One region of the Mesorhizobium sp. B263B2A genome, then DNA from elsewhere that is predicted to be linked to it. Evidence: predicted binding sites of a transcription regulator. Region 1 holds the regulator's gene; the other holds the start of a gene.
The links. Region 1 encodes PhoB, which activates phosphate uptake and scavenging genes when phosphate is short. Its sites were predicted from a motif close to TGTCATNNANCTGTCAT; they were not measured.
Positions count from the first base shown of each region.

Region 2: LB568_RS13870 (RNA degradosome polyphosphate kinase) is a predicted target of PhoB. The motif match lies at 5,151-5,167, and genes of this name have one in related genera.

Region 1 covers NZ_JAIUIU010000004.1:142,138-157,392, reverse strand. Annotated here, with positions in the region: gene LB568_RS10005 (hypothetical protein) at 129-455, shown strand; gene LB568_RS10000 (YMGG-like glycine zipper-containing protein) at 539-784, shown strand; gene LB568_RS09995 (CHASE domain-containing protein) at 882-2,522, opposite strand; gene LB568_RS09990 (ATP-binding cassette domain-containing protein) at 2,673-3,485, opposite strand; gene LB568_RS09985 (sugar ABC transporter permease) at 3,501-4,817, opposite strand; gene xylF (D-xylose ABC transporter substrate-binding protein) at 4,961-6,001, opposite strand; gene LB568_RS09975 (ROK family protein) at 6,272-7,516, shown strand; gene phoB (phosphate regulon transcriptional regulator PhoB) at 7,835-8,524, opposite strand; gene phoU (phosphate signaling complex protein PhoU) at 8,541-9,248, opposite strand; gene pstB (phosphate ABC transporter ATP-binding protein PstB) at 9,272-10,075, opposite strand; gene pstA (phosphate ABC transporter permease PstA) at 10,072-10,923, opposite strand; gene pstC (phosphate ABC transporter permease subunit PstC) at 10,927-11,910, opposite strand; gene pstS (phosphate ABC transporter substrate-binding protein PstS) at 11,978-13,033, opposite strand; gene LB568_RS09940 (PAS domain-containing protein) at 13,565-15,255, opposite strand, start outside.
Region 2 covers NZ_JAIUIU010000007.1:33,638-48,892, reverse strand. Annotated here, with positions in the region: gene LB568_RS13900 (amino acid ABC transporter permease) at 1-575, shown strand, start outside; gene LB568_RS13895 (amino acid ABC transporter permease) at 580-1,737, shown strand; gene LB568_RS13890 (amino acid ABC transporter ATP-binding protein) at 1,816-2,565, shown strand; gene LB568_RS13885 (TIGR02117 family protein) at 2,678-3,343, shown strand; gene LB568_RS13880 (FAD-dependent monooxygenase) at 3,584-4,822, opposite strand; gene LB568_RS13875 (zinc-finger domain-containing protein) at 4,842-5,087, opposite strand; gene LB568_RS13870 (RNA degradosome polyphosphate kinase) at 5,232-7,433, shown strand; gene ppx (exopolyphosphatase) at 7,433-8,968, shown strand; gene LB568_RS13860 (disulfide bond formation protein B) at 9,326-9,844, opposite strand; gene LB568_RS13855 (YqaA family protein) at 9,932-10,516, opposite strand; tRNA gene LB568_RS13850 (tRNA-Leu) at 10,785-10,869, shown strand; gene LB568_RS13845 (GNAT family N-acetyltransferase) at 10,967-12,247, opposite strand; gene LB568_RS13840 (lipopolysaccharide biosynthesis protein) at 12,247-13,647, opposite strand; gene secA (preprotein translocase subunit SecA) at 13,947-15,255, opposite strand, start outside.

The DNA.
Region 1 (15,255 bases):
TCCGTCCTGCCCCGCCGGCAACGGGGACGTGATGTTAGCTGCTCGCGACAGCCATTATTCGCTAGCCACCCCCAGGAACCAGGAACTTTTGGCCGATCTGGACCGTTATTATGGCGAGAGGGTTCGCCATGGAACACATCGCTGCACTGTTGCTGGTCATCGGTTGCACCAACTCGATGGCCGATTGTCATGAGCTGCAGGTTCCGGTCAGCGTCTTTGCGACCGCCGACGAATGCACCGCCGAGCGTCCCTTCGCCGTGGGCGATGTGCGGGGGCAGGCGCAACATGTCGTCGCCAAGTGCCTCGCCGTCGATCCCGCTCTCGAGGATGACTATGATCGGATCGTCTGGAATGTGCATACCGATGGCAGTCTCGACGCCTCGCTGGCGATATCCAGCCTCGTCGTGGCATCGAACGCGGCGCGCCCAGAAAAAGGCGACCTTAGCCAACAATAAATTGGAGCAGCAAAGCCCGTTGTTTCATGCTAAATGGCTGCTGGTGCTTACCAAAGTGTGGACACAAAGTGAGGAGTGACTCAATGCGGAAGATGATTATTGCCATGGTTGCGGTGGCTGCTCTAAGCGGCTGCACCTCCACCGAGCAGGACGTGGTTGGCGGCGGCTTGATCGGCGCCGGCATCGGCGGCTTGGTCGGCGGTGGCAAGGGCGCGCTGATTGGTGCGGCCGTCGGCGCCGGTTCCGGTCTGCTGGTGCGCAAGCTGCAGAACGGCTACTGCCAGTATCGCGACCGCCATGGCCGCATCTACACGGCACGCTGCAACTAATCCGCGATAATGGAATGCAAATCCGGAGGCCGTGTCCGGCCTCCGGATTTTTTTTATGACCGGCAATCTGTGGCTGTCCCTGCTGACAGGCTGAACCTCAGCCGACCAACGGAATTCTGATCTCCACCTTCAGACCATCGGCCTGAAAATCGCGTTTGATCGTGCCACGCAGTTCGCGCGTGACGTTGAGGTCGATCAGCTTGGTGCCGAATCCGGTTTCGGACGGCGCCTCGACTTTCTTTTTCCCGGCCTCCCGCCAGTTCAGCGCCAGCGTCCGCTCGCGCCCACGCCCTTCCAGCGACCAGTCCACCTTGAGCGCCCAGTCACTCCCAAGCGAATTGGCGGAATTGCCGGCTTCGCCATATTTCAGCGCGTTGGTCGCCAGTTCATGGAAGGTCAGGCCAAGCGACTGCGTCGTCGTCTCGTCGAGCAGTACCTCCGGCCCTGACAGCAGCCCCTCGGGCAGTTCCTTGCCGAACACCTGGCCAAGCTCGATGCGCAGCAGATCGGCGAGATCCGCCTTCTGCCAGCGCGAGCGCGTCAGCATGTCCTGGGAAGCCGCCATCGCCTGCAGCCTGGCCGAGAAGGATGCGGAAAACTCGTTGACGTCGGTCGCCCGCGACGCCGTCTGTCGCGCGATCGCCAGCACCCTGGTGATCGAATTCTTGATGCGATGCTTCATCTCCTGCAGCATCAGGTCCTTTTCGAGCAGGCTCTTTTCGGTCGTCTCGTGCAGACGTGATGCCGCCTCGTAAGCCCGTTCCTGATAGCGCGCCACCAGCGCGATGGCGCCCGCCGCGAGCAGGCCGAACAGCCCCAGCATCACCGGGATGGCGCGCGACGACGGTTGCGAAAAGGCGCTGGTCGGCCTGAACAATATGGTCCACGGACGGCCTGCCACCATGATCTTGCGGGTGACCAGTAGCCCATCGCCAAACGACGAAGCCGGTGGCGTCTCCGACCGAAACAACAGATTGTCGCCGTTCGCCGCGCCGTCATAGATCTCGGTGTTGACCGGCAGCAGCGGCGTGCGGCTGAGCGCGATCTGGAACAGGTCGCGGGCCCGGAAGGACGCGTAGAGAAAGCCCGCGGTCGAGGATCGCGATGCGTTGATGACCTCGGGCGCGGTTTCGACGTTGAGCCGCACGAAGACCAGGAAGCCGGTGAAGGTCTGCGCAGCGCCGGTGCCTTGGCCGAGTTGCACCAGCCCGCTCGCGTGCTGCTGGTCGTCCGCCATTGCCTTTTCGATCGCCGCGCGCCGAACCGGCTCGCTGAACATATCGTAGCCGATGCTCGCCTGGTTGGACGGATCCAGCGGCTCGAACAGAGTGATAGGCGCGCGCCAGGGCTGCGTCGTATCCGGATAGACCGGATGGCTGGCACCGAAATCGTGGAGGATATCGCGTTCGACCGCCGCCTCGTCGCCCGTCTTGACGAGTTGGAGGAACCCGATCCCGCGCAGGCCGGCGAAATTGTCCTTGATATCCAGCGCGTTGAAGAATGCCTTGAACTCATTCTGCGATATGTCGCCGTTACGGGCGTCGAACAGAGCCTGCGTGGAGCGCAGCAGCGACAGATGCAGGTCGATACGGCTCTCGATTCGGTTGAGCGCATCGTCGGCCGCCCCTTCGAACTTGATGCGGGCGGCTTCCTGCGTCGCGAAATAGGCGAACCCCGCCATGGTCATGCTGATCAGCGCGACGGCGACGAACGCGACGATTGGAAAAAGTTTCTTCAATGGTGATGCGATCCATGAGCGATATCGGACCTTTATGGGCAAGTCGCCGGGTCAACACAATGGCAAGGCCAAGCCATCGTGATCGCTGGTACATCACGTGAACGGCAACCGGCCGTGCCCGATCGGCCGATGCCGGACCGACAAAACGCCTCAGGCGGCGATCTTCAGCGCGCCCGGCCCCGGAATGGCTCCCGGAGGACATTTACCCAGGATGATCATGCCGAGCACCTCGTCCTGCGTCACGTCGGTGGTGCGCGCGGTGCCGACGACCTGGCCGTTCTTCATCACGCAGACCCGGTCGGCCAGTTCGAACACATCATGGATGTCGTGGCTGATCAGGAAGATGCCGATGCCATCCGACTTGAGCTGCCTCACCAGTTCGCCGACCTGTGCCGTTTCCTGTGGACCGAGTGCGGCGGTCGGCTCGTCCATGATCAGAATGCGGGCGTTGAACAGGATCGCGCGCGCGATCGCCACCGACTGCCGCTGTCCGCCAGACAGCTTGATCACCGGCTCCTTGAAGCGCTGGAAGCGGGGATTGAGCCGCCCCATCACCTTGCGCGCCTCGGCCTCCATGGCGACGTCGTCGAGCGTGCCCCAGGCGGTCATCAGCTCGCGGCCGAGGAAGAGGTTGGCGGCGGCGTCGACATTGTCGGCCAGCGCCAGCGTCTGGTAGATCGTCTCGATGCCGTATTTCTTGGCGTCGCGCGGGTTGGAGATCGCCGCTTCCTCGCCATTGACGAAGATCTGGCCGGCATCGCGCTTGTAGGCGCCGGACAGGATCTTGATCAGCGTCGACTTGCCCGCGCCATTGTGGCCGAGCAGCGCCACGACCTCGCCGGGGAAAAGATCGATCGAGGCGTCGTCGACGGCACGGATGCCGCCAAAGGCGATCGAGATGTTGCGCATGTCGACCAGCGACGTGCCGGCGGGAGCAGATGCGGGAGCGGTGTTGTCGGCCATGATGGTTCTCCTTCCCTAGACCCGCTTGCGGTAGACGGTATCGAGCCAGACCGCGACGACGAGCACGGCGCCGACGACGATGCTCTGCAGCGGTGAGTCGATACCGAGCAGCACCATGCCGGACTGCAACGACTGCATCAGCAGCGCGCCAAGCATGGCGCCGAGCACCGTTCCGGAGCCGCCGGCAAGCGAAGTGCCGCCGATAACGGCGGCGGCAATCACCAAAAGCTCGTCCAGCGTGCCCAGCGCATTGGTCGACGCGTTAAGACGGGCCGACGAGATCGCAGCGCTGATCGCGGCCAGCACGCCCATGATCATGAACACCTTCATCGTCACCCAGCGGGTGTTGATGCCGGCGAGATTGGCAGCCTCCGGATTGCCGCCGATGGCAAAGACGTAGCGGCCGAAACGGGTGCGCTTGGTGATGAACGTCATGACGATGCCGACCGCGACCGCCATCAGCACCGGTATGGCGATGCCGTGGGCGATGAACAGTCCATTTTCGGGAATGGCGATGCCGTTCTGCTGAGCGTACTGGCGTACGATGCCGATTGGCCACGGATAGGAATTGGCGATCCACACCGCGCCAAGGATGGCAGCGCAGGCGACTACGCCGAGAAAGGTTTCCGCCCAGACCGGACGCAGCGGAAAGTTGAACCGTTTGCGCTGCGATCGACCGTTGAGCAGCGCGAAAGCGACAGCCGCGCAAGCAACGGCGCCTATGATCCAGCTGGCGGTGGCGCCGATCGAGCCCCTCGGTCCGCCCCCCATCAGCTGGAATGTGGCGTCGAGCGGCGCGACCGTGCGCCCGTTGGTGATGAGCCATGCCATGCCGCGCCAGACCAGCAGGCCGCCCAATGTCACGATAAAGGCGGGAACTTCGAGGTAGGCGATGATGAAGCCCTGGAACGCACCGATCAGGAGACCGAGCACCACACCGGCGGCCAGTGCAATGATCCAGAGCCAGGGGTTTCCAAGCTGGAAGCCGATGACGCGAATGAGGAATTCGGCTTGCGCCACGCCCATGATCATGCCGATCACACCTTCGACGGAGCCAACCGAAAGGTCGATGTTACGCATGACGATGACCAGCACCATGCCGGTCGCCATGATCGCGACCGAGGACGTCTGCACCGACAGGTTCCAGAGATTGCGCGGCGTCAGGAAAAGTCCGCCCGACAGGATGTGAATGCCGATCCAGATGACCAGCAGCGCACCGACCATGCCAAGCATGCGTGTGTCGAGTTCGGTTGCCTTCAGAAACCGGGCGACCGCGCCAAGTTCCGATGCCCGCGCGGTGTCGGCCGGTGCATTTGAGGTCGTGTCGGTCATGAAATCCTCCCGCCGGCTTGCCGTCTGACGCGGATGCCGGAATAGAGCCTGGAAGTTACCCGCCCGCGGCGGAAACACAAATCTTCCTGAAAAAACGCCGCGGCCTGACAGCCGCGGCGCTTCATTGTCTGACGTCTTCGAGATCAGTTGCAGGCCGCGACGCTGCCGGCGGCGACGCCTGCACAGACCTCGTCCTTCTTGATCCAGCCGGCGTCGATGACCACGTTGAGATTGTCCTTGGTGATCGCAACCGGTGTCAGGAACAGCGACTTGACGGTGTTGCCGCCAGGCGTCGTGAAGTCCTTCGCACCGGCGATGTCTGCCATCTTCTTGCCGTCGGCCAGCTGCGAGGCGATCTCGGCGGCATTCTTGCCGAGTTCGCGCGCGTCCTTCCACACCGACACGGTCTGGGTGCCGAGCGCGATGCGGTTGAGTGCCGCATGGTCGCCGTCCTGGCCGGACACCGGCACGGTGCCGGCAAGGCCTTGCGCCGTCAGCGCCGCGACGACGCCGCCTGCGGTGCCGTCATTGGCCGCGACCACCGCGTCGACCTTGTTGTCGTTGGCGGTCAGGAACTGTTCCATGTTCTTCTGGGCGTTGGCGGGCAGCCAGCCGTCCGTATAGGCTTCGCCGACATTCTTGATCTTGCCGCTGTCGATGGCTTCCTTGAGCACTTCCATCGAGCCCGAGAACAGGAAGTCGGCATTCGGATCGGCACCCGAGCCCTTGATGAAGACGTAGTTGCCTTCCGGCTTGGCCTTGAACACCGCGCTGGCCTGCAAGCGACCGACTTCCTTGTTGTCGAAGGTCAGGTAGAAGACGTCCTTGTTCTCGATCAGGCGGTCATAACCGACGACCGGAATGCCTTCGTCCAGCGCCTTCTGCACCGCCGGGCCGATGGCCGAGGCATCCTGCGCCAGGATGATCAGCGAATTGGCGCCTTGCGAGATCAGGCTTTCGACATCGGTGAGCTGCTTGCCGGGATTGGACTGCGCGTCGGCGGAGATGTACTTGTCGCCGGCGGCCTCGATCGCCTTTTTCATCGCGGCCTCGTCGGTCTTCCAGCGCTCTTCCTGGAAATTGGACCAGGAAACGCCGATGACCTTGTCCTTCGCCTGCGCGACCGACGCAAGCGTCAGCGACATGGCGACACCCGCCAGGATGGCGGCTGTGAATTTCTTCATGATATTCCTCCCTGCGCCGCGTATGGCGCGACCAAACTGGCCCTAAGGCCGGCACAAAGGCCCCTATTTTTTCGAGCCTCGAAAAAACACTGGTCCATCGCCGGAACACTGTCAACAATGATTCTGATGGATTTTGAGGTGCCGCGGACTTTTTTTCGAGCTCCGGAATAAATAATGACAGCGTGGGGCGCTTCTGCCAGTATTTGGTGGCTTCGCTGGCGGCGTTCGGGAGGCACGAAAGGCCGCGGCGATCGGGAGGATGTGGGAAACATGTCGGTCGGAATCCGCCACGACGATCTGCGCCGGCGCAACCGCGCGATGGTGATCGCGGCCGTGCGCCGTGCCGGTCAGCCTTCGCGCACCGAGATCGCCGCGACCACCGGCCTCAGCCACTCGACCATCTCGGCGATCTCCTCCGACCTGATCGGCGAAGGCGTCCTGACCGAGGGCAAGCCGAGCGAGGCCGGGTCGCTGAAACGCGGCCGACCGCAGGTCGGCCTCACACTCAACCCGGAGGCGGCGGCGGTGATGACCGTGGTGCTGTCGCTGAATTTCCTGTCGGTCGCCGTCATCGACTATGCCGGCCAGGTGATATCGGAGGAACAGCGCCGGCTGGACACGCTGACCATGTCGCGCGAGGCGCTGATCGGCGAATGCGTTGCCATCGTGCGGCGCCGCATCGACGATCCCGACGTCGACGTCCGCAGCGTCGCCCGCATCGCACTGGCCATCCAGGGCATCACCGACACCGAGGCGCGCGCCATGCTGTGGTCGCCGATCACGCCGCAGACCGACATCGCCTTCGCCGACATATTCGAAGCCGAGTTCGGCATCCCCGCCACCATGGAAAACGACTGCAACATGATGGCGGTGGCGCTGCGCTGGCGCGATCCCGAGCGCTACCGCGACGACTTCATCGCCATTCTGCTGTCGCATGGCATCGGCATGGGCCTGGTGCTGAAGGGCGAACTGTTCACCGGCACCCATTCCTCGGGCGGCGAGTTCGGCCACATGATCCACCGGCCGGGCGGCGCGCTCTGCCGCTGCGGACGGCGCGGCTGCGTCGAGGCCTATGCCGGCAACTATGCTATCTGGCGCAATGCGAGGCAGCTTGGCGAGGACACCGAACCGGTCGACGTCAGCGACGCCGACATGCGGACGCTGGCGGCCTCGGCGCGCGAGAAGGACGGCCCGGAGCGCCAGGCCTATCGCAAGGCCGGCGAGGCGCTCGGCTATGGCCTGGGCAGCCTGTTCGCGCTGATCGATCCCGCCCCCGTCGCCATGGTCGGCGTCAGCGCCGCCGCCTTCGACCTGATCGAGCCGGCCTTGCGCGAGGCGATTGCCCGGACCGCCGGTGGCCAGCACTCGGAATCGATCTCCTTCGACACCGAGCCGAACGAACTGCCGCTGATCCGCGAAGGCTGCGCCATGCGCGCTCTGACCTTCGTCGACCAGGAAATTTTCGCGCCAGGCGTGCAGGCGAGAGGGGGCGCCGCTGGGAAGAACGTGGCGTGAAATCGAAGCCATCGTAACACCCGTGGGTTGGACAAAGCCTCACGACTTCGTCATCCCTGGGCGGAGCAGGAGCGAAGCTCCGTCGCGGAGACCCTGGGATCCATGCCGCGACCTTGGCCACGGAGTGCAGCGGAGCAGAATTCCGCACCGAGGCAACGCTTCGAAGTCGCGGCATGGATCCTCGGGTCTGCGCCGCGTCGCTTCGCTCCTTGCTCCGCCCGTGGATGACGAAGCAATGGACGTTTTCGCGAATCGCCAAGGTAAAGCGATCCGGCTTAAGCACGAAATCCGACTGTCTAACCTTCCGCGCCGAAGAACCTAATCTTCCCGGATCGCGTAGCCCGCCCCACGAATCGTGCGGATCACATCCGGCATGCGGCCATTGTTGACCGCCTTGCGCAGCCGCCCGACATGCACGTCGACGGTGCGCTCGTCGATGTAGATCGTCTCGCCCCAGACATTGTCGAGCAACTGGCTGCGCGAGAACACCCGGCCGGGATGGCGCATCATGAATTCGAGCAGGCGGAACTCGGTCGGTCCGAGCCGGATCTCGCTCTTTTTGCGGTAGACGCGGTGCGATTCGCGGTCGAGCACGATATCGCCGACCTTGAGCACGCTGGACAGCACTTCAGGTTTGGCGCGGCGCAGCAGCGCCTTGACGCGTGCCATGAATTCCGGCGTCGAGAACGGCTTGACCAGATAGTCGTCGGCGCCGGTCGACAGGCCGCGCACGCGGTCGCTCTCCTCGCCCCGCGCGGTCAGCATGATGATCGGCAGCCGCTCGGTCTCGGGCCGCATCCGCAGGCGCCGGCAGAGTTCGATGCCGGACACCGCCGGCACCATCCAGTCGAGCACCAGAAGGTCGGGCACGTTCTCCTGCAGGCGGATCTCCGCCTCGTCGCCGCGCGTCACCACCTCGACCTGGTAGCCTTCCGATTCCAGATTGTAGCGGAGCAGCACCCCTAGCGGCTCCTCATCCTCCACCACCATGATGCGTGGCGCGATCATCGGCTGGTCACCCCTGCTATGCCGCCGGCGCCGACATCGCGGTTTCGTCCTGCTTCGGGCGATTGGCGGGCAGCTGCGTGCCGGTCAGCACATAATACGCATTCTCGGCGATGTTGGTCACGTGGTCGCCGATGCGTTCGAGGTTCTTGGCACAGAACAGAAGATGCGTGCAGGCGGTGATGTTGCGCGGATCTTCCATCATGTAGGTCAGCAGTTCTCGGAACACCGAAGTGTATTTGACGTCGATACGCTCGTCGTCGGCGCGCAGCTTGGCCAGTGCGGCGGCATCGCGCGCCGCATATTCCTCGATGACACCTTGAACCTGGATCAGCACCAGCTGCGCCATCGCGTCGATGGAGTGCGACAGGTCGCGCGGCGTGGCGGAGAGCCCGACCGTGCCGACGCGCTTGGCGATGTTCTTGGCAAGGTCGCCGATGCGTTCGAGATCGCCGGCCATGCGGATCGAGCCGACGACGTGGCGCAGATCGTCGGCCATCGGCTGGCGCTTGGCGATCAGCGTGATGGCGCGGTCGTCCAGCTCGCGCTGGCGCGCGTCCATGATCGCGTCATCGGAGACGACGCGTTGGGCGAGCGCATTGTCGGAGTTCAGCAGCGCCTTGGTGGCACCGCCGACCATCGAGCCGGCGAGGTCGCCCATGTCGCTGATCAGCCTGCTGATCTGTCCGAGATCTTCGTCGAAGGCTGCAACCGTGTGTTCGGCCATGATCCTGGTCCTCGTATGCGTGATCAGCCGAAGCGGCCGGTGATGTAGTCCTGCGTGCGCTTTTCGCGGGGCGACGTGAAGATCTTCTCCGTCTTGTCGAACTCGACCAGTTCGCCCAGGTACATGAAGGCCGTCTGCTTCGACACGCGCGCCGCCTGCTGCATGTTGTGGGTGACGATGACGATCGTGTAGTCGGCCTGCAATTCGTCGATCAGTTCCTCGATCTTGGCGGTCGACAGCGGATCGAGCGCCGAGGCCGGCTCGTCGAGCAGGATGACTTCCGGCTTCACCGCCACGGTACGGGCAATGCAGAGCCGCTGCTGCTGGCCGCCCGAAAGGCTGAGGCCGCTGGCATTGAGCTTGTCCTTGACCTCGGTCCAGAGCGCCGCGCGCTTCAGCGCCTGCTCGACGCGGCCGTCCATCTCGGCCTTGCTGATCTTCTCGTAGAGCCTGACGCCGAAGGCGATGTTCTCATAGATCGACATCGGGAACGGCGTCGGCTTCTGGAACACCATGCCGATCTTGGTGCGCAAGAGGTTGAGGTCCTGCGAACGGTCGAGAACGTTCTTGCCGTCGAGCAGCACCTGGCCCTCGGCTGTCTGCCTGGGATAGAGCTCGTAGATGCGGTTGAAGACGCGCAGCAGCGTCGACTTTCCGCAGCCCGACGGTCCGATGAAGGCGGTGACGCTGCGTTCGGGCAGCGACAGCGTGATGTCCTTCAGCGCCTTCGACTGGCCGTAGTAGAAATTGAGGTTCTTGACCTCGATCTTTGCCTTGGCGGCTGCCTCGGCGGCGATCGTCATGTCTGGAGACAACATCTGGCTCATTTGTCCTCTCTGCGTCCGGTCAGGCTGCGCGCAAAGATGCTGAGCGCGAGAACCGTCAATGTAATGATGAGTGCGCCGGTCCAGGCCAGTTGCTGCCATTCCTCGTAGGGGCTGAGAGCGAACTGGAAGATGGTGACAGGCAGGCTGGCCATCGGCGCGTTGAGATTGCTCGACCAGAACTGGTTGTTGAGCGCGGTGAACAGCAGCGGTGCCGTCTCGCCGGAGATACGGGCAATGGCCAGCAATATGCCGGTGACGATGCCGGAAAGCGCGGCGCGGTAGGCGACCGAGCGGATCACCACCCAGCGCGGCGCGCCGATCGCGGTGCCGGCTTCGCGCAAGGCGTTGGGCACCAAATTGAGCATGTCCTCGGTGGTGCGCACGACGACGGGGATAACCAGAATAGCCAGCGCGACGGCGCCGGCCATCGCCGAGAAATGCCCCATCGGCCGAACCATCAATTCGTAGACGAACAGGCCGATGATGATCGACGGCGCCGACAGAAGGATATCGTTGATGAAGCGCACAACGGTGGTGAGCTTCGAAAAGCGGCCGTATTCGGCCATGTAGGTGCCGGCCAGCACACCGATCGGCGTGCCGACGATGATGCCGATGACGGTCATCACGATGCTGCCGTAGATGGCGTTGAGCAGGCCGCCGGCATCGCCGGGCGGCGGGGTCATTTCCGTGAAGACCGAAAGATTGACGCCCGACAGGCCCTTGTAGAGCAGGGCGCCGAGAATGAGCGCCAGCCAGGCAAGGCCGATGCCGGCCGCGGCGACGCACAGCGTCATCATCACGCCATTCTTGCGCTTGCGGCTCTGGTGAAGCGACGTGGCTGTCGACATCGGTCAGGCTCCGGTGCGGGCGTCGATGCGCATCAGCATGTAGCGTGCGATGGCAAGGATCAGGAAAGTGATGACGAACAGGATCAGGCCGAGCGCCACCAGCGAAGACGTGTAGAGATCGCCGACCGCTTCGGTGAATTCGTTGGCGATGGTCGCGGAGATCGTCGTTGCGGGCGCAAACAGCGATGTCGAGATGCGGTGCGCGTTGCCGATGACGAAGGTCACCGCCATGGTTTCGCCGAGCGCGCGGCCAAGGCCGAGCATGACGCCGCCCATGATGCCGATCCGCGTGTAGGGAATGACGACGCGGCGGGTCACTTCCCACGTCGTGCAGCCGATGCCGTAGGCCGATTCCTTCAGCACCGGAGGCACCGTGTCGAAGACGTCCTTGGTGATCGAGGTGATGAAAGGCAGCACCATGATGGCAAGGATCATCGACGATGTCAGCAGGCCGATGCCGTAGGGCGGGCCGGCAAACAGGCTGCCGAGGCCCGGGATACCGTGGAACACGCTGATGATGAACGGCTGCACCGTGGTCTGCAGGAACGGCGCCAGCACGAACAGGCCCCAGATGCCGTAGATGATCGAGGGAATGCCGGCCAGCAATTCCACCGCCATGCCGATCGGGCGCCGCAGCGGGCGCGGGCAAAGCTCGGTGAGGAAGATGGCGATGCCGATGCCGAGCGGCACGGCGATCAGGATGGCGATTGCCGAGGTGATGATGGTGCCGTAGATCGGCGCCAGCGCGCCGAATTTCTCCGTCACCGGATTCCAGCTTTCGCTGGTCAGGAACGAGAAGCCGAAGGTCGACAGGGCTTGCCAGGAGCCGGCAAACAGCGAGATCGCGACGCCGCCGAGCAGAACCAGCACCAATATCGCGGCGGCGCGGGTCATTGCGTGGAAGATCGCGTCTGTCAGCGCAAACCGCCTGACGATGGCGTCGCGCGAACCTCGAATGGCTGGCAAGGCTTCCTGGACAGCACTCATGTCAAGCTCGGCTCTTTCGAGTTGAAGGAAAAGGAGCGCCGCGGGCGCGGCGCTCCTCCAGAAGATGTTACTCGCCGGCGTAGACGGGCTTGCCGTCGGCCTGGATGTCGGTCTTCCACGAAGCCTTGATCAGGTCGACGACGCTGTCGGGGATCGACACATAGTCGAGCGCCTTGGCGGTTTCCTTGCCGTCCTTGTAGGCCCAGGCGAAGAACTTTAGCGCTTCGCCGGTGGCGGCCGCGTCATCGGGAACCTTGTGGATCAGCACCCAGGTCGAAGCCGCGATCGGCCAGGTGGTGTCGCCGGGCTCGTTGGTGATGATGACGTTGAAATTCTTGGCAGTCTTGAAGTCGGCATTCGAAGCGGCGGCGCCGAAGGATTCGAGCGAAGGCTCGACAACCTTGCCGGCTGCATTCACCATCTTTGAGTAGGACAGGTTGTTCTGCTTGGCATAGGCGTATTCGACGTAGCCGATGCCGCCGTCGGTCTGCTTGACGGTATTGGCAACGCCTTCGCTGCCCTTGGCACCGACGCCGGTCGGCCATTCGACGGCCGTGTCCGAACCGACCTTGTCCTTCCAGTCGGGCGAGAGCTTCACCAGATAGTCGGTGAAGTTGAAGGTGGTGCCCGAGCCGTCCGAGCGGTGCACGACGGCGATGGCGGTCGACGGCAGGGTGAGGGTGGGGTTCAGCGCTTTGATCGCGGCATCGTCCCAGGTGGTGATGGCGCCGAGATAGATCTGGGCCAGCATCTTGCCGTCGAGGACGAGTTCGCCCGGCTTGACGCCGGAGAGGTTGACGATCGGCACGATGCCGCCCATCACCATCGGAAACTGCACGAGGCCGTTCTTTTCCAGATCGGCATCGGACATCGGCTTGTCGGTGGCGCCGAAGGTCACGGTCTTGGCGATGACCTGCTTGATGCCGCCGCCGGAACCGATCGACTGGTAGTTGAGGCCGATGCCGGTGTCTTTCTTGTAGGTGTCGGCCCACTTGGCGAACACCGGATAGATGAAGGTCGAGCCGGCGCCTGAAAGGTCAGCTGCCATTGCCGCGGAAAGGGTGATGGTGGACGCCGCAGCCATTGCAATCGCAACGGCCGCCGAGCGGATGAAATGTCTCATGTGGCCTGCTCCTGTTCGGAAGATGGTCTCTCGGCGCCATTTCTTGCCAGCGCCCGCTGAGGCCAATAGCCTTCGATTATAACAGTCGCATGACAGTTTCATGTCAGCCCGGTAACGCGTCGCCGGCGCCGGCAAAGGCGGTGGCGCGGCTGGTTCGCGGCCCGATCCGAGTTTGTCCCCGGAATCATGGGCTTGAGCCGTCCGCCGACCGCAGCCGCCGCCGGATTCGACGGGGCTTTCAAAGGTGAAGAAAATCCGGACGGGAGTGCGTTGCTCGAGGCCAGAGCGTGTCGTGGCCGGGCCATCGCCGAAAACAGGTCCGTTGGGGTAGAGTGACGCTGTTCCTTGCCGGCGGTCGCTGCTCCCGCCCGTAACTGGATGAGCGGAATTCGATGCCGCCATTGTCCCGGCTAGGCACAGCCTTTGATATGGTGCGATCGCACCATAGTCATTGCACGCGGGGGTAGCAGGGAATCTCCCACTGATTCCTTCGGCTTGCCTCTTCAGATGCCGCGAATCCGCGACGCGGTGCTATCCCGCGTTGCGCTGCGCCTGGCGGCTGGCGCCGACCCAGCGCTCGACCTTCTCCAAGAGGGCCCTGGGGCTGATCGGTTTTGGCAGATAGTCGTCCATGCCCGCTTCCAGGCATCGTTCGCGATCGCCCTTGAGCGCATGCGCGGTGACGCCGACGATCGGCACATGCGTGCCGGTTTCTTCCTCCAGCCGGCGGATCGCGGCCGTCGCTTCGAGACCGCTCATCTCCGGCATCGAGACGTCCATCAGGATCATGCACGGATTGAGCTTGCCGAAGGCGTCGAGCGCCTTGCGGCCGTTGCTGACGATCTCGAAGCCGTAGCCGGTCTCGCCAAGGATCTGGGTGAAGACCATCTGGTTCACCTCATTGTCCTCGGCCACGAGGATATCAAGCCTCTGTCCGTCACCGCCGACGGCCGGCAGCCTGGGACGAACCGGCGGCGGCTGCAATTGTGCGCGCTGCTCGGACAGCGCCAATGATTGCCGCTGAGGCGCGTTAGGCGCCTCGCCTGCCGATGGCTCGGCGGCGTGGCCAACCGTGGTGTGGCGATGGCGCTGGACGGTCGCGACCAGCGTTTCCAGCAGCACCGACGAGCGCGCCGGCTTGATCAGCTGTGCGTCGATGCCGAGATCGCGGTAGCTGGTGTTGGCAAGCGACTGGTCGACCGAGGTCAGCATGATGATCGGCGTGTTGGCGAGGCCGGCGGTGTTTCGCACGATGCGCGCCATTTCGGCGCCGCTCATCCCAGGCATCTGGTAGTCGAGCACGACGCAGTCGACCGGTACGCCATAAGCCGCGGCGGCGATCAGCACCTTGAGCCCCTCGGCACCGCTTTCGGCCGCGCAGGAATCGAATGTCCACGACGTCATCTGCTCGGTCAGGATGGCGCGGTTCACGGCATTGTCGTCGACGATCAGCACGCGAGCGCCGGTCACGTCCACCGGCATGATGCGCTGCCCGTTCTGCTGTTCGGCGCTGGGCAGCGTCACCTCGAACCAGAAGGTCGATCCCTTGCCCTCGGCGCTCTCGACGCCGATTTTGCCGCCCATCAGCTCGACCAGCCGCGAGGTGATGGCGAGACCAAGCCCGGTGCCCTCGTGCCGCCTTGTCGAGGAGGTGTCGACCTGGCTGAACTTCTCGAACACCAGCTTCAGCTTTTCCTCGGGGATGCCGATCCCGGTGTCGGTGACCGAGATCGTCAGCCTGGTTCCGGTCGGCATCCGTTCGCCGGTCACGTCGACCAGCACATGGCCTTCGTCGGTGAATTTCACCGCGTTGCCGAGCAGGTTGGTGACGATCTGCCTGATGCGGCCGACATCGCCGATGAACAGGCTTCCGAGCCTCGGCTCGATGCGCACGATAAGTTCGAGATCTTTTTCCTTGGCGCGTGTCGACACCAGCGTCGCGACGTCCTCGATCGCCTCCGCGAGATTGAAGGGCGCCGGATCGAGCACCAACTGGCCGGCATCGATCTTGGAGAAATCCAGGATGTCGTTGATGATGGTCAAAAGCGCGTTGCCGGATTTGACGATGATGTCGGTGAACGTCTTCTGCTTCGGATCGAGATTGGATTTGGCCAGGAGTTCGGCCATGCCCAGCACGCCGTTCATCGGCGTGCGGATCTCATGGCTCATATTGGCGAGGAATTCCGACTTGGCACGGTCGGCAAGCACAGCACGCTGGCGCG
Region 2 (15,255 bases), on a different contig from region 1:
AGGCGCGTCAGCGGCAGATGGCGACAGGCCAGCAATTTCCTGTTTTGTGGACTTCCGTGGCGCTGATCGTCGGGCTGCCGCTGCTCGCTTATGTGCTGAGCGGCTTTCCGCTGAGCTTCGATCTTCCGAAACAGTCGACCTTCAACCTGACCGGCGGCTTTCAGGTCAAGCCTGAGTTCCTGTCGCTCTATCTGGCGCTGTCCTGCTACACGGCGGCCTTCATCGCCGAGATCGTGCGGGCCGGCATCAGGGGCGTCAGCAAGGGCCAGACCGAAGCCGCCGCAGCCCTTGGCTTGCGGTCCGGATCGATCCTGCGGCTGGTTGTGGTGCCGCAAGCCATGCGCATCGTCATTCCGCCGCTGACCAGCCAGTATCTGAACCTGACCAAGAACTCCTCGCTGGCCATCGCCATCGGCTATCCCGACCTGACGGCGACCGCCGGCACGGTGCTCAACCAGACCGGCCAGGCGGTCGAAGGCGTGCTGATCATGATGATCGCCTATCTCATCCTCAGCCTGGTGACATCGGCCGTCATGAACGTGGTCAACGCCAGAATGGCGCTGGTGGAGAGGTAGGACCATGCAGGAACACGACATGTCCTGGGTGCGTACCGAAATGGCTCTGGCGCAGCCGGCGCCGGCAAGCGTCAGCGGTCCGATGGCCTGGGTGCGCAAGAACCTGGTCGGCACGGTCGGCGACACCATCCTGACCATCCTCGGCATCATCATCGTCGCCTGGGTGCTGCCGCAGGTCATCGGCTGGGCGTTCATCAATGCCGTGTGGACCGGGCCGGATCGCACCGTCTGCGCGACCGTGGCGCAAGGCGGCATTCAGCCGGATGGCTGGAGCGGCGCCTGCTGGGCCTTCGTCAACGCCAAGTTCGGCCAGTTCATGTTCGGCACCTATCCGGTCGAGGAGCGCTGGCGGCCGATCGTGGTCGCCATCCTGTTCGCGGCGCTGCTGATACCGATGCTGATCCCGCGCGTGCCGCGCAAGGGGTTGAACGCCATCCTGCTTTTCCTGGTGCTGCCGATCGTTTCCTTCTTCCTGCTGGTCGGCGGCATGTTCGGTCTGCCGCATGTCGAAACCTCGCGCTGGGGCGGGCTGCTGATCACGCTCAGCCTCTCCTTCGTCGGCATCGCCGTGTCGCTGCCGCTGGGCACAGTGCTCGCGCTCGGCCGGCGCTCCAAGATGCCGATCGTCAAGATGCTGTGCGTCATCTTCATCGAGGCCGTGCGCGGCATCCCGCTGATCACCGTCCTGTTCTTCGTCTCCGTCATGCTGCCGCTGTTCCTGCCGGCCGGCGTCACCTTCGACAAGTATTTGCGGGCGCTGATCGGCGTGTCGCTGTTTGCAGCCGCCTATATGGCCGAGGTGGTGCGTGGCGGGCTGCAGGCGATCCCGAAGGGCCAGTATGAAGGCGCCGATTCGCTCGGCCTCGGCTACTGGCAGAAGATGAGCCTGATCGTGTTGCCGCAGGCGCTGAAGCTGGTCATTCCCGGCATCGTCAACACCTTCATCGGCATGTTCAAGGACACCAGCCTGGTCCTCATCATCTCGATGTTCGACCTGCTCGGCATCGTCAAGCAGAACTTTTCCGACGCCAATTGGGCGACGGCGCAGACCGCGAAATCCGGTCTCGTCTTCGCAGCCTTCGTGTTCTGGCTGTTCTGCTTCGGCATGTCGCGCTATTCAATGTACACTGAACGCCGGCTCGACACCGGCCACAAACGCTAAACAAAAAAGCAAGGGGACCCCGTCATGGCCACCGAAAATGCCGTCAGCGCGGAAGAGATCAAGGTCAACGCCGCCAAGATGCATATCTCCACCACCGATGTCGCCATCGACATCATCGCCATGCACAAATGGTATGGCGAGTTCCATGTTCTGAAGGACATCAATTTGAAGGTGATGCGCGGCGAGCGCATCGTCATCTGCGGCCCGTCCGGCTCCGGCAAATCGACGATGATCCGCTGCATCAACCGGCTGGAAGAGCACCAGAAGGGCAAGATCATCGTCGACGGCAAAGAGTTGACCAACGATCTGAAGAAGATCGACGAGGTGCGCCGCGAGGTCGGCATGGTGTTCCAGCACTTCAACCTGTTCCCGCATCTGACCATCCTGGAAAATTGCACGCTGGCGCCGATCTGGGTGCGCAAGACGCCGAAGAAGCAGGCCGAGGAAATCGCCATGCACTTCCTCAAGCGCGTGAAGATCCCGGAACAGGCCAACAAATATCCCGGCCAGCTTTCCGGCGGGCAGCAGCAGCGCGTGGCGATCGCCCGCTCGCTATGCATGAACCCGCGCATCATGCTGTTCGATGAGCCGACCTCGGCGCTCGATCCGGAAATGATCAAGGAAGTGCTGGAGACCATGGTTGGCCTGGCCGAGGAGGGCATGACCATGCTGTGCGTCACCCACGAAATGGGCTTTGCCCGCAAGGTCGCCAACCGGGTGATCTTCATGGACCAGGGCCAGATCGTCGAGCAGAACACGCCGGCCGAGTTCTTCGACCACCCGCGCCACGAGCGCACGAAACTGTTCCTGTCGCAGATCCTGCACTGAGCGCTCCGACGCCAGTTCAGGAAGCCCGGCCGCACCACGGCCGGGCTTCCTTGCATTTGAGCGAGCGGATCGCTTGCATTGGAACGCGGCTGAGCCGCAAAGTCGCTGCCTCATGAGAAAACTCGGCCGTTTTCTGGGTCTGCTGTTGATAGCGGCCGCGCTCGCCGCGACGCTCGGCACGCTGTTGCCGCGGCCGCTGTGGCCGGCCGCCGCGGCGGGCGAGGGCACACGGCACATATTGGTGCTGAAGAACCCGATCCACACCGACATCGCCATTCCGGTGGACGATGCCGTGCGCCAGCGCTTTCGTTTCCTGGTCGAGGCTGGCATCCCGGCCGACAGTCCCGAGGTGCGCTATATCGTCTTTGGCTGGGGTGGCCGCGCCTTCTATCTGGAAACGCCGACCTGGTCGCAACTGAAGGCCATTCCGGTAATGAAAGCACTGACCATCGACGCCTCGGTCGTGCATGTCGATGTCACCGGCGATATCGTTGAACCGCATCCCGATGTCGCCAGCTTCGACATCGGCGAGGACCGTTTTGCGGCCTTGCTTGATTTTATCGCAGCCAGCTTTCAGCAAGGGGCCGGCGGCCCAATCGTCATCGAGAATGCGGCCTATTCCAGGTTCGACCGCTTCTACGAGGCGAACGGCCATTTCAACGCGCTGGTCGGCTGCAACACCTGGACGGCGGCGGCGCTGCGCACCGCAGGCCTGCGCACCGGCTGGTGGAACCCGCTGCCGGCTTCGCTTGGGTGGTCGTTGAGCTTGTACAATTAGTGTGCGCATTTCGCGAATTGGCAAACGTCGCGTTCCTTCGCGCCCCCCCTCTGTCCTGCCGGACATCTCCCCCACGAGGGGGGAGATCGGATCTCGCTCCGGCTTTCGCTAATCTCCAACGTTTGCAAAAGGACGCCGGCGCCAAAGCTGCCAATCTCCCCCCTCGTGGGGGAGATGTCCGGCAGGACAGAGGGGGCGCTGTCCCCGCCAGCCCATCGGTTTCTTTATTGTCTCGATGTCCTACCGCCTGATAATCTTCGGTTGCTCCCACCCGTAGAGCCAGTCCAGATCCGCCGCGAGCTTTTCCGCTGGCCGCGTCGCCAGCACCAGGTTGCGAGCCAATGCCACTGGACCCCAGGCATGCCAGGCCAGCCGGTTGAGCGCGCCGCGCCGGATCACCTTCTCGACGCGCGGTCGCCTGAGATTTTCCCAGATCGCCAGGCCCTGCTTCGGATCGGCCGGGAAGTCGGCAATTACCCCGGCAAGCGTTGCGGCATCTTCGATGGCCATGGCGGCCCCTTGTGCCGCGAATGGGGTCATCGCATGTGCGGCGTCACCAATCAGGGCGATGCCGGTTGGTGTCGTCCAGTGCTGCTTCTGGTCGACCGTATGGAGCGGCCAGGTCAGCCACGGGCCGGCCATTTCCACCAGCCTTGCAAGGGCTGCCGCCGTGCCGCTCATAGCATTGGCAAGGATGACGGGATCGGCATGGCCCGACCAGCCCTCGGCAATGCGCTCGCCTTTGGTGAAGGCGACAAGGTTGAAGGCATCGCCCTTGCTGACGGGATAGGCGACCATGTGGAATCCCGGATGCAGAAAAGTCGTGACGCAATCAGCCGCCCCAATCGCGGCAAAGGCTTGCCCGGCGCCGCTGTCGGCGGCAACAGTCGTGCGCCAGGCCAGTTCGCCGGAAAAACGGCTTCTTGACGATCCCCCCCGAGCTCGATCGACAACCGCGCGCACGGATGACCACACGCCGTCGGCGCCGACCAGAAGGAAGCCCTGTGACTGGACAGTCTTGCCGTCCGTCTCCAGTGTCGCCGTCACACCATGATCGCCTGTGGCAGCGCCGCTGACGCGCGTACCCTTGACCAGATGAATATTCGGGTTTTCGGCAACGTGTGCGGTCAGCGCGCTCTGCAGATCGGCTCTGTGGGCGACGAGATAAGGCGCCCCCCAGCGTTCTTCGGCGGCTTGCCCGAGTGGTACACGCGCCAGTTCGCGCAACGTCCTTGCGTCCTTCAGCACCACCGCCTCGGGCCGCACCGCCGCCGGCAGCAGCCGGTCGAGCGTGCCGAGTTGGCGCAGGATGCGTGTCGCGTTGGGGGAAAGCTGGATGCCGGCGCCCACGGCCTCCAGCCGCTGCGCCTGTTCGAACACCTGCACGGGATAGCCGCGTTCGGCGAAGGCAAGCGCCGCGGTCAGCCCGGCAACGCCCGCTCCGGCGATGACGACTTGCCGGGAGCGCTTGTCATCCATCAGGTCCGTCGCGGAAGGATCAGGCGGCCTGGTCGATGTAAAGGCAGCCCGCCGGCAGCGTTTCCGTCGCCTTCAGCTTCGGCGAATAGCGGTAGAGCGTCGAGCAATAGGGGCAGACCTTCTCATTGTCATCGCCCATGTCGAGAAACACATGCGGATGGTCGAAAGGCGGGTTGGCGCCCGTGCACATGAATTCCTTGACACCGATGTCGATTGCCGGAAAGCCCGCATCGTTCTGGAAATGGGGAATGGAACCGCCTGCCATCGTCGTCTCCTTAACGCAGTCTCGCATGCATCTGGATCATAACAGGTCTCTTTGCAAGATCGATGAAATCAAACTGTCGCAAAAGCCTGTCAGAGGATAAGTTAAGCCGGTTAACCGGCCGAGCTGGTGGGAAGAGCAGGAACAATGAACGAACTGAAGCCGGTGCAGAGCGAATTCATCAATGTCGAGGCGGCGAGCCCGGAGGGCGGCAATCCAGACCGTTTCGTCAATCGCGAGTTTTCCTGGCTGCAGTTCAATCGCCGCGTGCTCGAGGAATCGCTGAACACCAATCATCCGCTTCTGGAGCGCGTCCGCTTCCTGTCGATCTCGGCCGCCAATCTCGACGAGTTCTTCATGGTCCGCGTCGCCGGCCTCGCCGGCCAGGTGCGCGAGGGCATCGTCTTGAAGAGCCCTGACGGCCGCACGCCCGAACAGCAGCTCGAACAGCTGCTGCGCGAGGTCGAGCGGCTGCAGGAAGACCAGCAGAAGAGTCTATCGGCGCTGACCGTGCTGCTCAACAAGGAAGGCATCGAGACCATTACGCGGGATGCGCTGACCAAGGATGAGAAGGCCTGGCTGGAAGAGCATTTTCAGGACCAGGTATTTCCGGTGCTGACCCCGTTGTCGATCGACCCGGCGCATCCATTCCCGTTCATTCCCAATCTCGGTTTCTCGATGGCGCTGCAGCTTCGCCATCGCAAGAATGGCGAGGAGATGAGCGCGCTCTTGCGCCTGCCGGTGGCGCTGAAGCGCTTCATCCGTCTTCCGGACCGCAAGCACCATGTCCGCTTCATCCCGCTGGAAGAGGCGGTCGGCCTCTACATCGGCAAGCTGTTCCCCGGCTATGAGGTCAAGGGTTCCGGCACATTCCGCATCATCCGCGACAGCGACATCGAGGTCGAGGAGGAATCGGAAGACCTCGTGCGCCTGTTCGAGACGGCGCTGAAGCGCCGCCGCCGCGGTTCGGTGATCCGCATCGAATTCGACAAGCTGATGCCCAGCGAATTGCGCGACTTCGTCGCCGGCGAGCTTGGCGTCTCGTCGAGCCGTATCAGCGTGCTCACCGGCCCGTTGGCGCTCAGCCAGATCTCCGAGATCGTGGCGGTCGCCCGCGACGATTTGAAGTTCACGCCCTACAATCCGCGCTTTCCCGAGCGCATCCGCGAGCATGGCGGCGACTGTTTCGCCGCCATCCGCGAGAAGGACATCATCGTCCACCACCCCTATGAATCCTTCGACGTCGTGGTGCAGTTCCTGCGCCAGGCCATGGCCGACCCCGAGGTGGTGGCGATCAAGCAGACGCTTTACCGCACCTCCAACGACAGCCCGATCGTGCGCGCGCTGGTCGATGCGGCCGAGGCCGGCAAGTCGGTGACCGCGCTTGTCGAGCTCAAGGCCCGTTTCGACGAGGAAGCCAACATCCGCTGGGCGCGCGATCTGGAGCGCGCCGGCGTGCAGGTCGTGTTCGGTTTCCTCGAACTCAAGACCCACGCCAAGATGTCGCTGGTGGTGCGCCGCGAAGACGGCAAACTGCGCAACTACGTGCATCTGGGCACCGGCAACTACCATCCGGTCACCGCGCGCATCTATACTGACCTGTCCTTCTTCACCACCGATCCGACGATCGCCCGCGACGTCGCCCAGCTGTTCAATTTCATCACCGGCTACGCTGAGCCGACCGACGAAATGCGGCTGGCGATCTCGCCCTTCACGCTGAGAAGCCGCATTCTGAAGCACATTTCCGCCGAAGTCGCCCATGCGCTGGAAGGAAAGCCGGCTCGCATCTGGATGAAGATGAACGCGCTTGTCGACCCGATCATCATCGATGCGCTCTATGATGCCAGCCGCGCCGGCGTCGAGATCGACCTCGTCGTGCGCGGTATCTGTTGCCTCAGGCCTCAGGTTCCGGGGCTTTCGGAAAACATCCGGGTGAAGTCGATCGTCGGCCGGTTTCTCGAGCACAGCCGCATCTATTGCTTCGGCAATGGCCATGGCCTGCCCTCGGACGAAGCGATCGTCTACATCTCCTCGGCCGATCTCATGCCGCGCAATCTCGACCGCCGCGTCGAGACCATGGTGCCGATCACCAATCCAACTGTGCATGAACAGGTCCTTGGCCAGATCATGCTCGGCAACATCATGGACAATCAGCAAAGTTTCGACGTATTGGCTGATGGAACCTCCCGGCGCGTCGTGCTGGAGGAGGGCGAGGAACCGTTCAACGCGCAGGAATATTTCATGACCAATCCGAGCCTGTCGGGACGGGGTGACGCGCTGAAGTCGCACGCGCCCAAGCGCATCGCGCAGTTCAAGCGCCGCAAGAAGAACGCCGCAGCGTCCGGCTGATGCTGTCTGATTCCCAGGGCCGGCTGCAGGACCGCCGACCGCTGTCCATCATCGACATCGGGTCGAATTCGATCCGCCTTGTCGTCTATGAGGGACTGGCGCGTTCGCCGACCATGCTGTTCAACGAAAAGATGCTGGCCGGCCTTGGCCGCGGCATCGTTTCGACCGGCAAACTCGATCCCGAGGCGGTGACGCGCTCGATGGAGGAGTTCCGCCGCTTCCGTGCGCTCTCCGACCAGGCCGGCGCCGAGCACATGTATGTCTTGGCCACCGCCGCCGCCCGCGAGGCGATCAATGGTCCCGATTTCATCCACCGCGCCGAAGAGGTGCTGAAGACCGAGATTCGTGTCATCAGCGGTCGCCAGGAGGCCTATTATTCGGCGCTCGGTGTCATTTCCGGCTTCCACCCGGCCAACGGCATCGCCGGCGATCTCGGCGGCGGCAGCCTCGAACTGGTCGACGTCAATGGCGAGGCGATCGGCGATGGCATAACGCTGCCGCTGGGTGGCCTGCGCCTGCAGGACATGGCCAAGAACTCGCTTACCCAGGCGCAGAAGATCGCGCGCGACGAACTGGCGCGGGCCAAGCTGTTGAAGGGCGGGCAGGGCCGGCCCTTCTACGCCGTCGGCGGCACCTGGCGAAACCTCGCCCGGCTGCACATGGAGATGACCAACTACCCGCTTGGCGTCATGCACCACTACGAGATATCCGCCGAGAGCGCGACGGCCTTTCTCAAGCAGGTGGCAAAAGCCGAGATCGAGAAGATCAAGGGCATTGAAGGCGTATCGAAAAATCGCCGCTCGCTGCTGCCTTACGGCTCTATCGTCCTGCAGGAGATCATGGCGGCCATGCAGCCGTCGAAGATCATCGTCTCGGCGCTCGGTGTGCGCGAAGGCTTTCTCTATTCGCTGCTCGACGAGGCCGAGCAGAAGGCCGATCCGTTGATTTCGGCATCCGAGGAACTCGCCCGCTTGCGCTCGCGCTCGCTCACCCATTCGCATGAACTGGTCGACTGGACGGCAAAATCCTTTGCCGCCTTCGGCATCGATGAGACGGAGGACGAGGCGCGCTACCGCCACGCCGCCGCATTGCTGGCCGATATAGGCTGGCGCGCCCATCCGGAGTATCGCGGCAGGCAATCGCTCAACATCATCGCGCACGCCTCCTTCTTCGGCGTGGACCATCCCGGCCGTGCCTTCCTGGCCTTGGCCAACGCTTATCGCCACGATGGCATCTTCAACGAATCCATCGCGCCCGAAATCAAGGCGCTGGCGACGCCGCGCTATCTGGAACGTGCCCGGGTTCTGGCGGCGATGATGCGCGTCGTCTATCTGCTGACGGCCTCGATGCCCGGCATCATGCCCAGGCTAAAGTGGGAGCAGCGCGCCAACGGCGTGCTGGCATTGGTGTTGCCGGCATCCCTGGCCGACCTCTATGGCGAACGGCCGGCCGGGCGCCTAGCGCAACTGGCAAGGATAACCAACCGCCGGCTGGTGCTGGCCGTCGAGGGCGGCCCGAGCATGTCGGTGAAATGAACACGGCCTGCCGGAGCGTGATTTATCTGACCCACGCGGATATTCGGATATTATGTCAACTCAATCGCGCCACTTGCCAGCGGCTTCGCGTTTGATGACCGGCTTCCCCCAATCCGTCGCTGCTTCGCAACGCCACCTTTCCCCCCTCCGGAGGGAAAGGAAGGGAGCCTCGTTGGAAAAGCGTTGGCGGCAATAGGCTCGCGCCCTTCCTCTACCCCGTCGATCGGGGGAGAGGTGGCTCGGCGAAGCCGAGACGGAGTGGGGGTCGACCTGGCTCGGCGTCGAAAGCCACGCCATGCAATTCAGCCTGCTGAATTTTCGTTCTAACTCTGCGTCGTGCCACTCACGCGAATAGGCTCAGTCGCGGGAAAGTGCGCCGCGGAAGGCGACGGCTGCTAGGACAAGGCTGGCGATGGCGTTCCAGCCGGCCAGCGACAGGCCCAGGATGCGCAGCGCGGCCTTGTCGCAGGAGGGCGGCACGAATTTGTCGAGCGCGTCGAGCACGCCCTTGCCACCGGTGTCGACCGGCCCGGCGCCCGCCGTGCAATCGGTCGGGCCCGCCCACCACTGCCATTCGACGCCGGAGTGGTAGACGCCGAGATAGAGGCCGTAGAGCATCAGCAGGCCGCCGATGCCCAGCAGGCCGCGCGTCAGCCATGCGGGTGCGCGCAGCATCGATGCAATCACCGCCAGAACCATCAACGGCACGCCGATATAGTAGGGGGTGCGCTGCTCCAGGCAGAGATGGCAGGGGATGTAGCCGCCGATATACTGGAAGCAGAGTGCCGAGCCGACGGTGGCGGCCATGGCGACGGCGAGAAACAGGGCGGTTCGCGTCCGCTGGCGTCCGGTATCGGCATTCATGATGGCTGTCATTGGGTCTTTCGTCCGCTGAATTCGTCCGGCTATTTCCTTGTCCGTGCCGTTGTCCCAAAGCCACTACACAGTTTTGGGCGACATGGATCAGAACGCGTATTTGACCAATATATAGAGCAAAATCAGGGCAGCCGCGCCGGCGCCAACGATCAATCCCAGGCGCTTCTCGATGAACTCCCTGATCGGCTCGCCATAGCGGCGCAGCAGCCAGGCAAGCAGCAGGAAACGAGCGCCTCGCGCCAAGATGGCCGAGACGATGAAGACCACAAGATTGATGTGAAGCGCCCCGGCCAGAATGGTGACCACCTTGATCGGCGGCAGGTGCGCAACACCGGACGTGACGAGCAGCACGAGCATCAGCCCGTACCCGGACGACTGCCACTTCTCGAACGTGGCAATGCCGCCGAAGTGCTCCAGGATCGGCCGTGCTATCGTGTCGTAGGCATAGTAGCCGATCAGCCAGCCGGCGATGCCGCCCAGCACGGACGCGGCAGTGGCGGTCAGCGCATAGCGATAGGCGCGTTCCGGCCGCGCCAACGCCATGGGCAGGAACAGTACGTCCGCCGGGATGAAGAACACCGAACTTTCGACGAAAGCGATGAAGGCCAGCCACCATTCGGCGGATTTGCGGGCCGCCAGGGACAAGGTCCATTCGTACAGTCCACGAAGCATCGGCACTCCTAATGCATGTCGCCCGCAAGGTGCGTATCGGTTTCGGGACAGAACAAGGACCCAAAGCGCAGGGCATCCATCCGTGTTCAGATGGGCATCGCTTTGACACGCCGCCTGTCTAGAAAGATTTTCCGCGCTGCACAATGGCAGCACACCCACGAAATCGGAAGGCGCAGTTTGGTCGCATCCAGGCGATCCCGAGATTTGGCCAGTTGACGAACAGGCCTCCGACCGTATAGTCCGCGCCCATCCAGGCCGTCCGGCCTGAGCCCCTATGGCGGAATTGGTAGACGCGCTCGACTCAAAATCGAGTTCCGCAAGGAGTGCTGGTTCGATCCCGGCTAGGGGCACCACCCTTCGCTCTTTGAGCTTTGGGTGGCAAGCCACCCTCTTGGAGCTTCGGAGCTCGATGGACGGGAGAGTGTCCTCCGTAGCCTTGGCGAAGGAGGATCACCGACGCCGCAGCAGGCTCTTCATGCGGTTGCGCAGCAGGCGGGCCATGTTGCGGGTTTCACGGTAGAGATGCAGCTGTGAGGCGGCCTGGCGTGCCAGGCGGTCGGCGTCCGGCGTCAGCCCGATCACCAGCGTGCCGATCGGCTTGCGCTCGGTCCACAACCGGCTCATCACCGGATGGTCCGGCACGGCGCAGGAATCGGTCATCATGATGTTGGGATCGTCGAGGTGCTGCTTCGTCACTTCGATCATCAACAGCGTGCCCGGCGAATAGGCGGCCAACGTCTCGTCATAGGCCGTCTTCCAGGTGTAGGCGACGCCGGCTTCGACGAAGACGATCAGGCAGGCGATGGTGCGGCCGTCGAGCGTCAGCGAATGGATGCGGCACATGTCCTGTTCGGCGAGCCGATGCACGGCCTCGCGCGCGAAGGCGGCGCGGAAGCGGTCGATCGCCATGGCGGTGCGCTCGCGGCCCTTCCAGCCGGACGCTTCCAGCGTCAGGAAGCTTTCGATGGCGTGGCGGATCTCTTCGGGGCCGCGCGCCACCACATGCTCCAGCTTGCCGAGGTCGCCGAGGCGCCGCTTCAGGCGGCGGAATTCGCGGTAATGGTGGGCGCGCAGCGAGGCCTTCAGATAGTCGTCGCCGTCGAGTTCGCTCTCCAGCGCGGGGCGCTGGGTCTGGCCGGTTGTGACCAGCATCAGGCCGCGCGTCTCGGCCACGGTGCCGAGCAGGCTCGCCACCGGACCGTCGAGCCTGATGTCGGGCAGGACGAAGACCTTCGGCAGTTTCAGGTGCGGGCGCGACAGCATCGCGAAGAAATCCTCGACCACGCCGACCGGATCGTCGCGGTCGATCAGCGGCGTGCCGAGCGGACCGAACGGGCTCGACCATGTGCGCATCACAGGCACGCCGAGCGGCACCACCGGGCGTTCCACCGAGAACGGCACCAGGAGGCGCAGCCGGTTGCGGTATTCGTCGCCGTCGCGGATCACCGCCAGCCGCACCTCGCGATCCTCCAGCCGGGGCATGGCCGGAGCCAGGAAGCGCGGGTTGAAGAAGACGTTCGGCTCGATCGTGCGGGCGCAGAGATAATCCAGCTCCTCGACCAGGTCGAAGCCGGCCGATGCCGGATAGATGGCGAGCTTGCGCTCGGGCCGGTTGTTGGCGAGGATTTCGATATGGGCAGGGTCGGCGTCGCGCGCCAGCCCGGCAAGGCCGGACACCATGGCGCCGGCCGTACCGCCGCTGGTTTCCTCGAGCAGGGGGGCAGCGGCCATCACGCGGCTCCTTGGACTGGCACGAAGATCGCCATGACGATGCCGAGCTTGCGCCAGACCGTGAAAGACAGCGCGCCGGCCTCGAAGATCATGGCGAAGGCGGTGGCCATCGCCGCGCCCCACAGACCGAAGAGCGGGATGAGCACGACGTTGAGGCCGATGTTGAAGGCCAATGTCATGGCATAGACGGCGGCACAGATGTTCTGGTTGCCGCTCATGGTGAGCAGGCTCTCGCATGGGCCGACGGCGGCGCGCGCCACCACGCCGAAGACGAGCAGGAACAACAGCGGATAGCCCGATGTGAATTCGGGGCCGAACAGCACCAGCATCGGTTCGCCCAGCGCCAGCACCAGCAGCGCCATCAAAAGCGACGGCCAGAAGGTCCACGACACCGTCTCGCGGGCGAAGGCTGCAAGCTTTTCCGGCTCGCCATGGGTGAACTGCGCGTAGCGCTGGGCGACGCCGGCCTTGACCGCGAAATAGACGAAATGCACCAGCGCCAGCGTCTTGACCGTGGCGAAATAGACGGCGACGTCGTTGGGATCCATATAGGCGCCGACCATCAGCACATCGGCGTTGGTGAGCAGGAAGAAGAAGCTTTCGACCAGGAAGATCGGCAGCGAGACGACGAACCATTGCGCGAAATGCACCTTCATCGGTCCAGCGGGGATCTTCCGCTCCATGCGCTGGGTGACGCCGATGAGTTGCGCGAGCGTGGTGACATAGGTGGCGGCGATGGAGGCGAATATCGCTGTCTTGGCGTCGGGTGCGTAGCCGGCGAAAAGCATCAGCGCCATGAACAGCAGGATCAGCACGGGGCGTATCAGGTAGGTCGGCGACAAGGCGAACAGCGCCCATGAATTGGCCCGCGCCAGCCCTTGCAGCAGGTCCGACAGCGCGATCATCGGCAGGCAGATGACGCCCAGGACGAACGGTATCACGTAGTAGTTCTCGATCCATGGTGCGGCCAACCAGACGCCCAGCGCGCCGAGCCCGGCGATGATGGTGGACGCGATCAGCACGAACAGGCGGCTGGCCACGACGATGCCGCGCAGCTCATCCATCAGGCCGCGCTCGCGGTATTCGGGGATGAAGCGGATGACCGAGGTGTGGAAGCCGAGGCAGGCGAGATTGCCGACGATGACCATCGTCACCCAGACGAGGACGAAGATGCCGTATTCGAACGAGCCCATCCAGCGCGCCATCAGCACCTGGCTGACGAAGGCGATGACGGCGCTGACGATGCGGATGGAGAAGGCGATGACCGACATGCGGCCGGCCTCGCCGCGCTCGTCGGCGGTGAACAGCACGGCGTCGATGCGGTCGAGCAACGGCCCCATGCGCAGCGCCAAGCGCTGCGGCAAGAACCGCCCGGCAGTCGTGGCCGCGGAAAAGCGCACCCCGAATTTTCTCCGTTTTCCGCCTCTTTTTCAGGGTTGGGTGTAGCGGAGACACATTAAGAAAACGTGGGCGGGGAGCTTCCTTCGCCCCGTCCCTATACGGGGAGAAGGTGCCGGCAGGCGGATGGGCAGCGCCAGCTTTCGCAGCATCGGGCTGATGCGGGCAGGGCGAGGGAAACTATCCCGGACGAAATGGCTTCGCGGGGACTGCGTCTGACAATCGCAGAGGTCAGCGCCGCCCCTCATCCGCCCTTCGGGCACCTTCTCCCCGTTCACGGGGAGAAGGAAGAGCGCGGCCCTTACGCAAACGCTCCATGACAATGCTTGTACTTCTTCCCCGAGCCGCAGGGGCAGGCTTCGTTGCGGCCGACCTTGCCCCAGGTGGCCTGGTTGTTCGGATCACGGTCCTCGGGGGCGACGATGGCGTTTTGCTCCTGGCGCACCAGGAGGGCGGTCTCGCCGTCGCCGAAATCATTCTCGCCGGTGGTGCCGTCGATATGGCTGCCGAACATGTCGGGGGCTTCCGGAGGCGGCGCTTCGGCGGCCTGGCGGACCAGTTCGACGCGCATCAGCTGCGCGGTGACGGCCTGGCGCAGATTGCCCAGCATCGCCTGGAACAGCTCGAAGGCCTCGCTCTTGTACTCCTGCAGCGGATCGCGCTGGGCGTAGCCGCGGAAGCCGACGACGGAGCGAAGGTGGTCGAGGTTGACGATGTGCTCGCGCCACAGATGGTCGAGCGTCTGCAGCACCACCGAACGCTCGACATAGGTCATCACCTCCGGGCCGAAGCGTTCGGCGCGTTCCTTGGCGGCGGCCTCGGCGGCCTGGGTGATGCGCTCGCGGATGTCGTCCTCGGCGATGCCTTCTTCCTTGGCCCAGTCCTCGATCGGCAGGTCGAGATTGAGGAATTCGGCGACCTCGGCCTTCAGGCCGGCGACATCCCATTGCTCGGCATAGGCGTTTTCGGGGATGGCCTTGGCGACGATCTCTTCGATGACGCCCTCGCGCATCTCGCCGATGGTTTCCGACAGGCCTTCGCCGTCCATCAGTTCGATGCGCTGCTCGAACACGACCTTGCGCTGGTCGTTGGAGACGTCGTCATATTTCAACAAGTTCTTGCGGATGTCGAAGTTGCGCGCCTCGACCTTCTTCTGCGCCTTTTCCAGCGCCTTGTTGATCCAGGGATGGATGATCGCCTCGTCTTCCTTGAGGCCGAGCTTCTGCAGCATGCCGTCCATGCGCTCGGAGCCGAAGATACGCATCAGGTCGTCCTGCAGCGACAGGAAGAATTTCGAGCGGCCAGGGTCGCCCTGGCGGCCTGAGCGGCCACGAAGCTGGTTGTCGATGCGGCGCGATTCATGGCGTTCGGTGGCCAGTACGTAGAGGCCGCCGGCGGCCAGCGCCTTCTCCTTCAGCCGCTCGACGTCGGCATTAATCTCTTTTTCCCGCGCCTCGCGCTCGGGGCCTTCAGGCATGTCGCCCAGTTCCTCGGCGATGCGCATCTCGGCATTGCCGCCGAGCTTGATGTCGGTGCCGCGGCCGGCCATGTTGGTGGCGATGGTGATGGCGCCGGGCTTGCCAGCCTGGGCAACGATGGCCGCCTCGCGC